DNA from 3 places in the Paenibacillus sp. 2TAB23 genome. Region 3 is predicted to be linked to each of the others. Evidence: riboswitches for the same ligand, from Rfam matches in the RefSeq annotation. Region 3 holds a riboswitch; each other region holds the start of a gene.
The links. A riboswitch is a leader RNA that binds a small molecule or an ion and turns the genes downstream of it on or off. The one in region 3 is predicted to bind thiamine pyrophosphate.

Region 1: linked by a shared signal. The riboswitch ahead of thiC (phosphomethylpyrimidine synthase ThiC) and the one ahead of AB4Z29_RS03310 (ABC transporter substrate-binding protein) in region 3 are both predicted to bind thiamine pyrophosphate.
Region 2: linked by a shared signal. The riboswitch ahead of thiD (bifunctional hydroxymethylpyrimidine kinase/phosphomethylpyrimidine kinase) and the one ahead of AB4Z29_RS03310 (ABC transporter substrate-binding protein) in region 3 are both predicted to bind thiamine pyrophosphate.

What each region holds. Positions count from the first base shown of each region.
Region 1 is NZ_JBFRGD010000014.1:49,314-54,030, reverse strand. It holds gene thiC (phosphomethylpyrimidine synthase ThiC) at 1-1,457, opposite strand, end outside; TPP riboswitch at 1,883-1,987, opposite strand; gene AB4Z29_RS19800 (glycosyltransferase family 4 protein) at 2,060-3,217, opposite strand; gene ytvI (sporulation integral membrane protein YtvI) at 3,301-4,332, opposite strand; gene yfkAB (radical SAM/CxCxxxxC motif protein YfkAB) at 4,407-4,717, opposite strand, start outside.
Region 2 is NZ_JBFRGD010000003.1:388,278-392,994, reverse strand. It holds gene queC (7-cyano-7-deazaguanine synthase QueC) at 1-121, shown strand, start outside; gene AB4Z29_RS07095 (6-pyruvoyl trahydropterin synthase family protein) at 121-573, shown strand; gene queE (7-carboxy-7-deazaguanine synthase QueE) at 557-1,291, shown strand; gene queF (preQ(1) synthase) at 1,320-1,817, shown strand; gene AB4Z29_RS07080 (hypothetical protein) at 1,960-2,271, shown strand; gene thiD (bifunctional hydroxymethylpyrimidine kinase/phosphomethylpyrimidine kinase) at 2,312-3,136, opposite strand; TPP riboswitch at 3,263-3,365, opposite strand; gene AB4Z29_RS07070 (DUF1273 domain-containing protein) at 3,453-4,010, shown strand; gene AB4Z29_RS07065 (hypothetical protein) at 4,120-4,717, shown strand, end outside.
Region 3 is NZ_JBFRGD010000002.1:136,417-141,133, forward strand. It holds gene AB4Z29_RS03305 (methyltransferase domain-containing protein) at 1-1,134, shown strand, start outside; TPP riboswitch at 1,204-1,316, shown strand; gene AB4Z29_RS03310 (ABC transporter substrate-binding protein) at 1,606-2,652, shown strand; gene AB4Z29_RS03315 (thiamine-binding protein) at 2,722-3,024, shown strand; gene AB4Z29_RS03320 (ABC transporter permease) at 3,014-3,787, shown strand; gene AB4Z29_RS03325 (ABC transporter ATP-binding protein) at 3,790-4,584, shown strand; gene AB4Z29_RS03330 (TatD family hydrolase) at 4,586-4,717, shown strand, end outside.

The DNA.
Region 1 (4,717 bases), on a different contig from region 3:
GGATGTCCTTTCGCAAGATCCGCAGCGTGCGCCGCGATTTTATACGTGATAACGCCTTCCTTCACATCGTCCTTGTTTGGCAATCCCAAATGCTCTTTCGGCGTTACGTAGCAAAGCATTGCAGTACCGAACCAGCCAATCATTGCAGCCCCGATCGCCGATGTAATATGGTCGTAGCCAGGAGCAATGTCTGTGGTCAGGGGTCCTAACGTATAGAATGGAGCCTCGCTGCACACCTCGAGCTGTCGATCCATATTTTCCTTGATCAAATGCATGGGCACATGGCCGGGTCCTTCTATCATGACCTGCACGTCATGCTTCCAGGCAATATGGGTCAGCTCGCCCAATGTGTCCAGCTCAGCGAACTGTGCCGCATCATTGGCATCCGCAATCGAGCCTGGGCGCAGCCCGTCACCCAGCGAGAAGGACACATCATATGCTTTCATAATCTCACAAATATCTTCAAAATGCGTATACAAGAAATTTTCCTTATGGTGAGCAAGGCACCAAGCAGCCATAATCGATCCGCCTCTGGACACGATTCCCGTCACGCGTTTAGCTGTAAGCGGAATGTAACGGAGCAATACGCCAGCATGGATCGTAAAATAATCAACACCCTGCTCCGCTTGCTCAATCAGCGTGTCTCGGAATACTTCCCAGCTTAGCTCCTCGGCTTTCCCATTCACTTTCTCCAGTGCTTGATAGATTGGTACTGTGCCCACCGGTACCGGAGAGTTCCGAATGATCCACTCCCTTGTGGTATGAATATTTTGGCCTGTGGACAAGTCCATAATCGTATCCGCGCCCCACCGCGTTGCCCATGTCATTTTCTCCACTTCCTCCTCAATAGAGGAGGCTACAGCCGAATTCCCGATATTGGCATTGATCTTTACGTGAAAATGCCGGCCGATAATCATCGGTTCACTCTCAGGATGATTTAGGTTGGATGGAATAATCGCTCTCCCCGCTGCTACTTCACTGCGTATCACTTCGGGATCCATTCCTTCGCGAATAGCGATATACTCCATTTCAGAAGTGACGATGCCTTTGCGTGCGTAATGAAGCTGCGTGACGTTTCCCCCGGCTTTTGCCCGCAGAGGTCTTCTCGACAGTCCGGGAAACCTTTCTGCCCCACGCTCCATCACGCGCTTCTCCGAAATAAATCCGTTGTCCTCCGGCTTTATGTTCCTGCCTTCATAAGACTCAACGTCTCCGCGTGAGCAAATCCATTCATTGCGCAATGCCGGCAGTCCCTGCCTTACATCAGCCTCGTAGCTTTCATCCGTATAAGGGCCGCTTGCATCATAGATCCTAACCGGCTCATTCGGCAGCTCCTCACCGTTTCTTGCCGTGCTGGGTGAAAGTGCGATTTCCCTCATCGGAACACGAATACTTGCCTTCGAGCCCGTAACATAAACTTTGCGGCTGCCTGGCAGCGGTCTCATTACAATAGCCATGAATAATAACCTCCCAAGTGAAATCATTTCAGGTTCCCCTGGTGGCATATACGAGCATATAAGAAAGCTTAAAAATACCGCCGCTGCAAATCGATGCACATGCATCCTACGCTGAAGCGATTCATGTGCGTCTGCTTCGCTCCCCTTATCAGAAGCTTTAACTGCTATCCGCACAAAAAAACCGCTCCAGCAAAGGAGCGGTCGAAGTGTGTCGTTAAACGTGTGCGGTCCGTCCGAAATTTCTAGGAGCAGACACGACTCTACTAGACTGAGCAAGGTGAAACGGCTATCGCCGAACTTTGGCGGCGCGTTTCATTCCGAGAAATATAGAGAATGTATAGCCTAAGGATATACATTCTCTATATTTCAAAAACAAGCCGTCCAATCGGCCCATTGCCAAGCAGAGCTTTCACGCGTTGTTTCATAAACGCACAATTCCACTTTCCTACGCTGGCATAACCCAGATCAGGTTCAAAGGGACCAAAGCGATTCGCTTTATCTCAGCCATGACGGCGCCCCTAGTGGATTTCCTTGTTTGACTATACCGTTTCGGCGAGAGCGGTGTCAACCCTCTATTTTCCAAGAAGCTTTAAATATGGAAGCTATAGGCCACTTTCCTTAAGCAGCTTCACCCAGCGATCCGCCGTATGGCGCCAAGTAAAGGTCTGCTCCACGCGTTCCCTGCTGCGTCTGCCCATTTTCTGCCGCAGCTGCTTGTCGCGCAGCAGCTCATGGAGCCTCTCTCTCAGCTCACGCTCGACATGATGCGGATTAACAAGATATCCGGTATCTCCGTTACGAATAATTTCTTTCATGCCGCCAGCGCGAGTCGCAACAACGGGAACGCCGCAGGACATCGCCTCCACGTTGACTAAGCCGAATGCCTCCCGTGCTCCTGAAGGAACGACAACTACATCAGCGGACAGCATCCAGCCCGCAACCTCGCTGTAAGGAACATAAGGAACGAACCTTACGTGGCCAGCGCTTCTGCGGCCCAACTGCTCAAGTTTGCGTGCATAAGCTGTTTTGCGATGGGATCCGTAGAAGGGGCTGCCGACAATAACAACAACCAGCTCTGGATGGCTTTTGGCGAGCTGAGGCACGATATTCAGTAAGTGATGAACACCTTTAAGCGGAATCAGCCGGCCCATAAAGAGCACGACCTTTTTGCCGCTTAGTCCCCGCTTCTCACGCAAGCTCTCGCGTCTTGCCGAGCCTTCCGCAGAATACTGTGACTGGAAACGGTTCGTCTCTACGCCCGGATAGATGACACGCAACTTTGACGCTACTTCAGGAGCTTTGGATACGACTACGCGCCGGAGAAATTCACTGTTGACGATGATCCTATCAGCCGCTTGTAAGCACTTATGAAGCATTGCGGATGAAATATAAGGGGAAGAAATGAACGTAGAGGAATGCAAATAAAGCCAGACACGCTTGCCTGGGTTCATCTGCTTCATTTGGAGTACGAATTGTGGACGGTTCTCGACGTCAATCACTTGCGGCGAGAACCTTTTGACCGCACGGCCGACCTCACGGATATATCGCTGCTTGTTGCCGGCTGCAAAACGCTCGCAAACGACACCGTTGAAGTGACCCTTCCGCGGCAATCGCTTGCTTAATCTACCAAAGATGCGCGGCTCAGCATAAGGCTTGAGCAGCGGTGCGAATTTCTCTACCACCCGCTCGACGGAGCTGCTTCCTGAAGATGGAATCGGGAACGAGCCCGGGGTGACAATTGCCACTTTGATGGGTGCCATTTAATCGTATGCCTCCTGCTGATCTGCTATTTTGCAGTATCATACGCATCGATATAAGGCTTTGACACGGCCTGTCGCCAAGGCTAAAGCTTGAATTTCATTTGGAATAATCCGGCTTTCCGCGCTGCCATGTATATAATAACGACAAGCGGTCCGATGAATACGCCAATGACGCCGACTAGCTTAAATCCGACATACAAGCTGATAAGCGCTGACAATGATCCAATCCCTACGGAATCACCTAGAATCTTAGGCTCCACGATACGGCGGAACACTGTAATGACCAAGAACAGAATGATCAGCCCTACGCCTACGTAAAGGTTGCCCGTCAGAATTAAATAGCTCCCCCAAGGAACGAGCACCGAGCCTGTGCCAAGAATCGGCATAATATCCACGATGATGATGAGCAGTGCGATAGCTAGCGGATATTTGACATTAAGCACGAGCAAGCCGATTAAAGAAATGATGTATGTAAGAGCACTCAATATAAATTGCGAGCGCAAAAATCCAAATATCGATTTCTTGAGGTTATTCAGCAAAGCGTCGACCTTCTGCTGCGATTTCTCCTCGAACAAAGACAATATCGTCGTCTTCATCGTAGGCAGGCTAAAGCTCATCATGTAGACCGCGACCAAAAAGACAATAAAGAAGATAAACATCCCAGGGATGCTCGATGCGAAAGCAATGACTGTGTTCGATAAGGTTCCGACCATCTTAGTCAATGTACTTGTTAAGCCCATCAGCCAGTTTTCCAGCGTTTCGATCGCATCCGGCGGGAAGTTCTGGTACAACGATTGCGCTTGATTCATCAAATCATCAACCATGCCGTTGGCATCCTCGAAATAATTAGGCACCTTTTTGAAAAAAGCGATTAGCTCTGCAACTACCTTGACACCAAGCAGCGCGATTAGACCGATGAGAATAATCGTAAATAAACTGCTAGAAATCGTTGCCGCCAGTAGTCGGTTCATTCGAAACCTTTTCATAAAGAGCTGATTAAGAGGCTCTAGAAATATCGCTACGATAAGCGCGAGCAGGAACGGAGCGCCCACCGTAAAAAACAAGTACAGCAGCAGCAATCCTAATCCAATAAATACAATCGTCTTGATTGACAACAGCTTCTCCTCCTTTCTTTATTTCTATATGCTGCAAAATCCGTTGTTAATCCTACCCTTTATACCTGCTGATATTAATCGGAAATTGCAGTTCGCTCATGGAAATTAACACCTTTGTAATACATATCCTTCACAAGCAAATTCGGTCCACAGCAAGCAGCCGCCGGACAATGGCAGTTAACGCTCTGTGCCAAGGAATGGTCCAGCCACTTATCGAATAACTCCTCAAGCTTGGTGTTGTTGATGTTACCAAATGCAGGCACATCGGAAAAGTCGGTTACGAATACGTCGCCTGTAAACAAATTGACATTCAAGCGATTGCGCCCGTCTGGGTCGTTGCGAACGGTGACATTAGGCTCATTCGCCAACCGCCGCAGCAGCTCAC
Region 2 (4,717 bases), on a different contig from region 3:
GACGTTGACCTGCTATAACGGCATCATTGCCGATGGCTGCGGTCATTGCCCGGCATGCGAGCTTCGCAGGAAAGGGCTCGACGATTATTTGGTCATGCGCATACAAGGAGCGAAGCGATGATGATGCAGCAGGTATATCCAGCAGCCCGTCACGACTATTGCTATGAGCTGAACAAGGATTTTCATTTTGCGGCTGCTCATTATGTACCGGCGGAGGAGGCAGGCAAATGCCAGCAGCTGCACGGACATACCTATTATGCGAATGTAACGGTTGCGGGCGATGAGCTCGACTCGGCCGGTTTTTTAGTTAATTTTGCGATGATTAAGCATCTTATCCATAATCGGTTCGATCATACGCTGCTCAACGATGATAAAGAAAGCTTCAACGATGCGGCAGCTGACTATTTTCCGACGACGGAGGTTGTAGCGCGAACGATACATGAAATCGTGCAGCGGCATCTGGATGGTACGGCGAACAAACCACAATGCGTTCAGGTTTATCTCCGGGAAACACCGACGAGCTATTGCATATACCGTCCCAAGAGAAAGGCGGTTCATGATGCAGAAAGCTAAGCGTATTCCGGTTCTGGAAGTATTCGGGCCGACGGTACAAGGGGAAGGCATGGTAATTGGCCGTAAAACAATGTTCGTACGTACGGCAGGCTGTGATTATAGCTGCTCATGGTGCGACTCTGCCTTTACTTGGGACGGAAGCGCGAAAGCGGATATCCGAATGCTGACGGCTGATGAAATTATAGAGCAATTGAAAGAGCATGGCGGGAATGCTTTTGAGCATGTCACGATATCGGGAGGGAATCCCGCGCTGCTCCCGCAGCTGGGTGAATTAATTGATTCGCTTCACAGCCAGGAGATTAGCGTAGCCCTCGAAACGCAGGGAAGCCGCTGGCAGAATTGGTTCTGGTCGGTTGACGAGCTGACGCTGTCTCCGAAGCCGCCAAGCTCAGGCATGAGCACGAATTGGACGGTGCTAGACGATATCGTGGCAAAGCTGATTGCAGGTAAAACAAGCTTTTGCTTGAAAACGGTCATCTTTGACCAAGCGGATCTCGAATATGCTACATTTGTCCATATGCGCTATCCGAATGTTCCGTTTTATTTGCAGGCGGGCAATGGGCAGCTCAAGGAAACGGAGACGGAGCGCATGCTCCCTTATTTGGTAGAGCGTTACGAATGGCTGATCGGGCAGGTAATGCCGAATCCGGAGCTAAAGCGGGTTCATGTGCTCCCGCAGCTGCATACATGGGTTTGGGGAAACAAGAAGGGTGTATAAAACGATACAAAGCGAGGCGGAAACGAGCATGGATGGAAGAAGCAAGGAAGAGCTCAGCGGCGTGACGCTGCTTGGGAATCAAGGAACACAGTACGTATTTGAGTATAAGCCTGATATATTGGAGGCATTCGACAACAAGCATCCCAATCGCGATTATTTCGTGAAGTTCAACTGTCCGGAATTCACGAGCCTTTGTCCGATGACAGGGCAGCCCGATTTTGCAACGATATATATATCCTATATTCCAGATGTGAGAATGGTAGAGAGCAAATCGCTGAAGCTGTACCTGTTCAGCTTCCGCAACCACGGTGATTTTCACGAGGATTGCATGAATATCATCATGAATGATTTAATCGCACTGATGAACCCGCGCTATATCGAGGTTTGGGGCAAATTCACGCCGCGCGGCGGCATTTCTATCGATCCTTATTGCAATTGGGGTCAGCCGGGTACCAAATTCGAGCAGATGGCGGAGCATAGGCTTATGAATCATGACTTATATCCAGAGAAGGTAGATAATCGATAAGCGGTGTTAGAGGCGATAAGCGACTTAGAGACGATAAGCTGCTTAGAAAGATAGCCCGCCTAAAGTCTAGTATGCAGTCATGCCTGAAGTCCATTCCATTTATTTTCTATTCCCCTATACTTAGTTCTAGGAATGAAAAAGAATGGGTGAGGAAATGAGTGGACAATCCGTTATACGGAACGCGATATGCATGTCAGTACTGATTTTTACTATTGCAGCTGCCTTATCAAGCTATGGCGTGGTGCCTGAGCGCGTTCATGCGTCAGAAGAGGCTGAGCGGGCAACGAATAAGCAGCTGGAAGGCACAATGGAATCTGTAATCGTTCAGCTTAATGATCCTAGCATCGCAATTGGCAGCGCAGCAGACGACTGCAAGCAGCCTGCTGCTTCTGCGAATCGATTAGAGGCTGGTCATGAACCGCTTAGCAGGCCAAGCAGCTTTGTATTTGATTAAGCCAACGGGTGTCTCATCGAGACACCCGTTTTTCATGCAGCTATTTCGTCATATAATCTGTTTCATCTTGTTTGCGCCGAAAAGCAAAGTGGTTCGTCGGGCCGTGTCCGCCGCCGAACCCAAGTTGATCCTCAATGGCTGCTTGAATGAACGCTTTGGCGGTTCGGATTGCCTCTGGTACCGATCTGCCTTGCGCTAGCTCAGCCGTTATTGCCGCGGAGAAGGTGCAGCCCGTGCCATGCGTATGGCGGGTGTCAATACGTTTGCTTTCCAGATACATATAACGTTCGCCGTCATATAGAAGATCGACAATCCGCTCATCCGGGGCCGCATGTCCGCCCTTGATGACGACGCAACGGGAGCCCATTTGGTGAATAATTCGAGCAGCCTCTTCGCGGTCGTTAAGCGTTCGAATCGGCATTTTGGCGAGCAGCTCCGCTTCAGGAATATTTGGCGTCGTCACGAGCGCAAGCGGAACTAGCTGTTTGATAAGTGTTCGCACGGCATCTTGCCGGAGCAGAGCGGACCCGCCTTTAGCTATCATCACGGGATCGATAATGAGATTATGCCAGTCATATTGCTTGATCTTGGCGGCAACGATCTCAATGATCTCACTGCTGAACAGCATGCCTGTTTTGAGGGCGGCAGGCGTTAAATCCTCGCCAATGGAATCGAGCTGCTTCTCAATGGCTGCGGCTTCTAGTGGGAATACGCCTTGCACGCCAAGCGTATTCTGGGCCGTAATGGCGGTAATGACAGACATCCCATAGGCGCCGAGCTCTTGAAAGGTTTTTAGATCGGCTTGAATGCCCGCACCGCCGCCGCTGTCTGAACCGGCGATCGTCAATGCTTTGTACCGCGTCATGAACTCATCTCCCATGTATCTCAATTAGCCAAAGCATTCCCGGCTTCATAAAACAATAAAGACCCGCCGATTCCCAAAAGGAAATGAGCGGGTCTAACGTTCAACATGGCTTCTCGCACATGCATGAATGCGTCTGCTCCACTTCCCTCCGCTGGAATAATCCAGATCAGGTTCCGAGGGTCCGAAGCAGATGCTCCATCTCAGCCATAAGGCTCCCCTAGTGAAAGATTCAGGTCGATATTCGGTTTGTTTTTTTTCTACTATAGCATACACTTGAGAGATGTAAACCATAATTATCCGAAAAGGCGTTGAATCGATGAAAAATTTACTTGTTACAGGCTATCGCGCCCATGAGCTCAACATTTTCAACCAAAAGCACGAGGGCATCGTTTTTATCAAGAAAGCGTTGATGGGCAAGCTCGTGCCGCTTATAGAGGATGGTCTGGAATGGGTCATCACGCCGGGACAGTACGGCGTGGACTTGTGGGCATGCGAGGTCGTGATCACGTTAAAGGAGCTCTATCCGAATTTGCGCCTGTCTATTATTTCGGCCTATAGCAATCCAGAAGAAAAGTGGAAGGACGATAAAAAAGAGTTTTACCATGAGGTATTGAAAGGTGTTGATTACTACGCTTCCGTCAGCAACCAGTCCTATAATGGCATATGGCAGTTCACGGCAAGAGACGAGCTGCTCTTTCGCAAGACGGATGGCATTCTGCTTGTGTACGATGAGGATGCCGGCGAAGGAAGCCCGAAGTTTTTCAAACAGAGAGCGTTGAAAAAGCAGCAAGCAGAGGGCTATGGGTACATCAGCATAAGCTCGGAGGATATTCAGAGCATTGCAGATGACAACAACCTTTATTCGGATTATTAACCATACGTAAATATATGTTGACACTCTCGTTTTTCTGTTGGTATACTATGTGACATTACATATTCCCGATTAATTTGATCGGAATTACAACCACGTGGAGGTCATATTCATGAAAATTGCACAACCGAAGTACACGAAGCTGCTGGCAGCATTCCTTTTATCCTCTTCACTGCTGTTCACGCAAGCGACCGCATTCGCGGCATCTCCAGCGGTAGCCGTATCAACAACGGCTTCTGTCGCAGCGCAAGCGCAAGCGGATGGAGCCGCACAGTATAAGCAATTTTTGAATGAGAAATTCGATGTGAGCCTGAGCGGAACGGTTACAAAAGGCGAGTTCATCACAGCGGTTGCTAGCATTCTTGGCTATGAGCCATCCGGCAAGGAAGCCGTGTTCTCGGACGTAAAGTCTGACAGCGAGCTTTATGCGCCTGCAGCGGCACTTTTTGAGAAGGGTATTTTATCCGGACCGGCCATCCAAGGCGAGCAGGTGCTTACAAATTCTGTCGCAGTTGCGATTGCGGTAAGAGCTGCGGGCTTGAAGGAGCTTGCTTATACGTATCCGGCTGCAAAAGTGGATAAAGCGCTCGCGAAGCTAAACGTAAAAAGCAGCGCATTAGGCACCATAGGAGCTCAAGAATTAGCGGCAGCGATTGATACAGGATTGCTGACATCCGATTTGTTCGCGGGCTTTAAGCCAAAAAGCGCGG
Region 3 (4,717 bases):
GCCGAGAACAAACCGGAGGATCAGCAAGCCTTTATCGGGATGCTTGATCAACTGACGGGAAAAGCAATCTCGAATGAGCTGACAGCCGCGTATTTGCTCGTGTACGGCCGCATCGCACATGATGCTCCGCAGGAGGTGACGGGCGATGAAGAGCAAGGAGAGGCGCCTGCCCCAGTGGGGGACGCTTCTGCGGCGGATGAGAGATTGGAAGTGCCAGTGAGTGAAAGCCTGAAAGTGCCGGTGAGTGAAAGCCTGAAAGTACCAGTGGGTGAAAGCCTCGAAGCGCCGGTAAAAAACAGTACTTACGCTGATGGAACAATCCAGGATGATCGAAAGCCGGTCTTGCCTACGCAGGAGGTGGCTGGCGCATTGGCAGAGCAGAACGATGTGATGTTCACGGGTGAGCGTCTTGTTGTCAATCAAGCTGTGAAACAAGATTACAGCAGCGTCTACCATGAGCATATGAGCCGCTATACGTTTGCCGGACCGCTTGTAAAAGGGCTGCGCGTACTGGATGCCGCTTGCGGAGCGGGATATGGCAGCGCGATGCTGAAGCAAGCCGGAGCGGCGGAGGTCGTTGGCGTCGACGTGGACCGCGCCTCGCTTGCGCTTGCGGAACGTGACTACGGCGGCAGCGGCGTATCGTTCGCCGATGCGGATGTGCTGGCGCTGCCTTACGCGGATGATTCCTTCGAGGCGGTTGTTTCCTTCGAGACAATCGAGCATGTTGCGATAGGAGCGGACTGGATAAAGGAATCGGCGCGCGTGCTCAAAGAAGGCGGCTTGTTTATCGTATCGACGCCGAACCGCACGGTTACGAATACGCCGATTTATTTTGAAGAGCTGCCCTTCAACCAGCATCACCGCTTCGAGTACCGAACGTCCGAGCTGATTGGGGAGCTTGTACAGTATTATGCTATCGAGGCTGTATACGGCCAAAACATTTATGATGATTCTTTGTTTCCGACGATGCGTTGGCTGCGCGAAGCGCACGGTATGGCACCTGAGCGGGCAGCTACCTACAAACGGGAGTGGAACCCGCATGAGCTGATTCCGCTGCATGAGCTGAAGAGCGCGGAGCCGATGTATATCGTAGTGGTATGCAGAAAGAACAAACGCCAGCAGGGCGGATGATTAGGCTTTTCAAAAAAAACTAGCGGTAACGATAGGTTTTGCTATACAATTGAAAGTATTGACGTAACCAAATATGTTCCGGGGAGCTGGTTATGCCGGCTGAGAGGGAATTATCAGTACAATTCCGACCCGTTAAACCTGATCTGGATAATGCCAGCGTAGGGACAGAAGCTCTGTTTGCCAGGCTTGCTGGATCGAGAAGATCGAGCATTGACCGTCTGCAAGCAGCTGCACAGCCGATTATATGGCGTCCTCCGGATTGGGAGGACGCTTTTTTTTGATATATAAGAATTTATATGTTTTCACATATAAATGTGCTTGTATATCTCCGCGAAACGACTGCTTTGCCACAGAGGACGGCGACAGCCGTTTACGCTTGTTGCCGTATTAATGGCGCAGGTTGGGCACCGGATACGAGGCTGGTTCGTCATGATAGACAAATAGGAGCAATGAGAGGGGAACAAAGACATCATGATGTTGAAAAAGGCAGGGAGAATGTCGTGGAGAATGGCAGGCGCCATGCTCGTTATCGTATTGGCGCTGGCGGGCTGCGGATCGAACGGAAACGCGCCGGCAGCAAGCGAGGAACCAAATGAGCAAGGCGGGACGGCGGACAAGCCGCTCGAGAAGGTACAGGTTGTTCTTGACTGGACACCGAACACGAATCATACCGGACTATATGTCGCTAGAGATAAAGGCTTTTTCAAAGAACTGGGGCTTGATGTTGAAATTATCCAGCCAGGCCAAAGCGGAGCCGATCAAATGGTCGCATCAGGCAGCGTACAATTCGGCGTAAGCTACCAAGAGTCCATTACGATGGCCCGGATCGCAGGCGTGCCGCTCGTATCGCTCGCAGCGGTTATTCAGCACAATACTTCAGGCTTCGCATCGCCGCTAGCCAAGGGCATTGATTCGCCAGAGAAATTCGAAGGGAAAACCTACGGTGGCTGGGGAGCTCCAGTTGAGGAAGCTGTCATTCAGTCGCTTATGCAGGAGAAGGGTGCTGATGTGGGCAAGGTCAACATGATCAGCATCGGCGACAGCGATTTTTTCACGGCGGTCAAGCGCGATATTGATTTTGCGTGGATTTATTATGCATGGACAGGCGTAGAGGCAGAGCTTCGCGGCGAGAAAATCAACATGTTATATTTGACGGATTATAGCGACAAGCTGGATTATTATACGCCGGTGCTTTCAACAAGCGAAGCTATGATCAAGGATAAGCCGGATATCGTCAAAGCGTTTACGGCTGGGGCGGCGAAAGGGTACCAGTTCGCAATCGGCAATCCGGATGAGGCTGCGGAGATTTTGATTAAAGCCGAGCCGGACTTGAACGCGGAGCTCGTTCGGGCTAGCCAGAAATGGCTAAGCCCTAAATATCAGGATGATGCGCCGCGCTGGGGCGAGCAGAAGCTTAGCGTATGGGAAAACTACGCAAGCTGGATGTTTGAGCACAAGCTGCTGGAGAAGGAGCTTGAGGCGGAGAAAGCTTTCACGAACGAATTTTTACCGGAATAGAGGCGGCAGCTTGAAGGAAAGGCGGCGTACATGAACGCAGCCGATCATAAGGAGAAAGAGGGAAGCTAGATGGCAAACGCACTTGTAAGCATTCAAATATTACCGACGACGCCAGGCGGAGAAAGTGTCATCCCTTATGTGGACCGGGCAATCGAGATCATTAAAGCAGCAGGCGTGCCGTACCGCGTGGCGCCGCTTGAGACGACTATGGAAGGCGAGCTTAGCCATTTGCTGAGCGTCGTGCAGACGATGAGCGAAGCGATGGCGGAGATGGGCTGCCCTTCAGTGATTTCGCAGATTAAAATTTACTATAATCCAGTAAACGGCGCTTCGATGGGAAGATTGCTGGAGAAATACCCCGATGGGCAATAAGAAGAGCGCGTGGTCGAAATTATGGCCGCCAGCCGCGCTTTTGATCATGCTGCTGGCAGGCTGGCAGGCCGCATCGTGGTTGGAGCTGTTCGACGAATGGTTGATTCCGTCCCCGGTGTCGATCGTTAATGAAGCGATTCAGATATGGCCGAGGCTGATGGAGCATACGGAAGCGACCGTTCAGTTAACGCTCATCGGTTTTGTAGGTGGATCGGCGGTGGGCTTCGTGCTCGCCGCTTTGCTGCATTTAATTCCAGGTGTGCGTACGGCGGTTTATCCGCTGCTTGTTCTGTCGCAAAATATTCCCGTTATCGCGATTGCGCCGATTCTAACGATGCTGCTGGGGTATGGGCTGCTGCCGAAGGCGCTGCTGGTCATCATGGTTTGTTTCTTCCCTATTACGGTAGCGATGCTGGACGGACTGATGAATACGGATGCTCAGCTGCGCAATTACTTGCAGATGATCGGAATCAGCAGGCTGCAGTTGTTCTGGAAGCTGGAGCTTCCGCATGCTGTCGTGCATTTATTTTCGGGATTAAAAATTGCGGCCTCATACAGCGTATTAAGCGCGGTAGTTGCAGAATGGCTCGGCACGAATAAGGGACTGGGCGCTTTTATGCTCATTTCTTCCAAAGGTTTCATGCCGGATCGGGTATTTGCGGCCGTTTTTATTATCGTGGCGCTTAGTTTGACGCAATTCGGGCTCGTGACGCTGGCAGAGCGGCTTATTATTCGTTGGCGTCCGAAGAAAGAGGTGAGGTAGCTATGGGAAGAGAGCTAGCAGCCCATCCGTCCGCTCTAGAGGTACAGGGAATTCGAAAGAGCTTCGGCAAGGGAGCAGCAAGCAAAGAGGTGCTTGCAGGCTTGTCCTTTTCGGTTGCGGACGGCGAGTTCGTCTCGATTATTGGACCGTCGGGGAGCGGGAAAACAACCTTGTTCCAAGTAATTGGCGGCTTGGAGCGTCCCTCAGAGGGCGGGGTTTGGATAGGCGGCAAGGAGACAACCGGCGTACGGGGGCACATCTCCTACATGCCGCAGCAAGCATCGCTGCTGCCTTGGGAAACCGTTGCAGGCAATATTGCGCTGTCGCTCGTCGTATCCGGCATAGACCGCAAAGAAGCAAAAGCCAAAGCAAAGGAATGGCTGGAGCGGATCGGGCTGCAGGAATACGCGCACGCCTATCCCCATGTTTTGTCCGGCGGCATGCAGCAGCGCGTATCCTTTCTTCGGGCTTTGCTGGCGCCGCAGCAATTAATGCTTCTGGATGAGCCGTTTGGTGCATTGGATGCGTTAACTCGTCTGCAGATGCAGCAGTGGTTGATGTCAATTTGGGAACAGAACCGCAGGTCTGTGCTGCTTGTGACCCATAGCATCGAGGAGGCCTTGTATCTATCAGACCGCATAGTCGTACTGTCGGCGTCTCCTGCTGTGGTGCTCGAGGAATTCATCGTTCCCTTCGAGCGTCCCCGAGATGAAGCGATTTGGTACGATCCGCGGTTCAATGAACTGAAGCAGCACATCTATACGCTTCTGCAGGAAAGTGCCGAGGGGAGAGGTTAGGATGGCAAAGGATTGGGGAAATGGACAGCTGTCGGAGGAGGAGTCCGGTGTAAAGGTATCCGCATCCGCTGCGTGCATCGACGCCCATATTCATGTTGATCTCTATGCGGAGGAGGAGCGGAACGAATTGCTG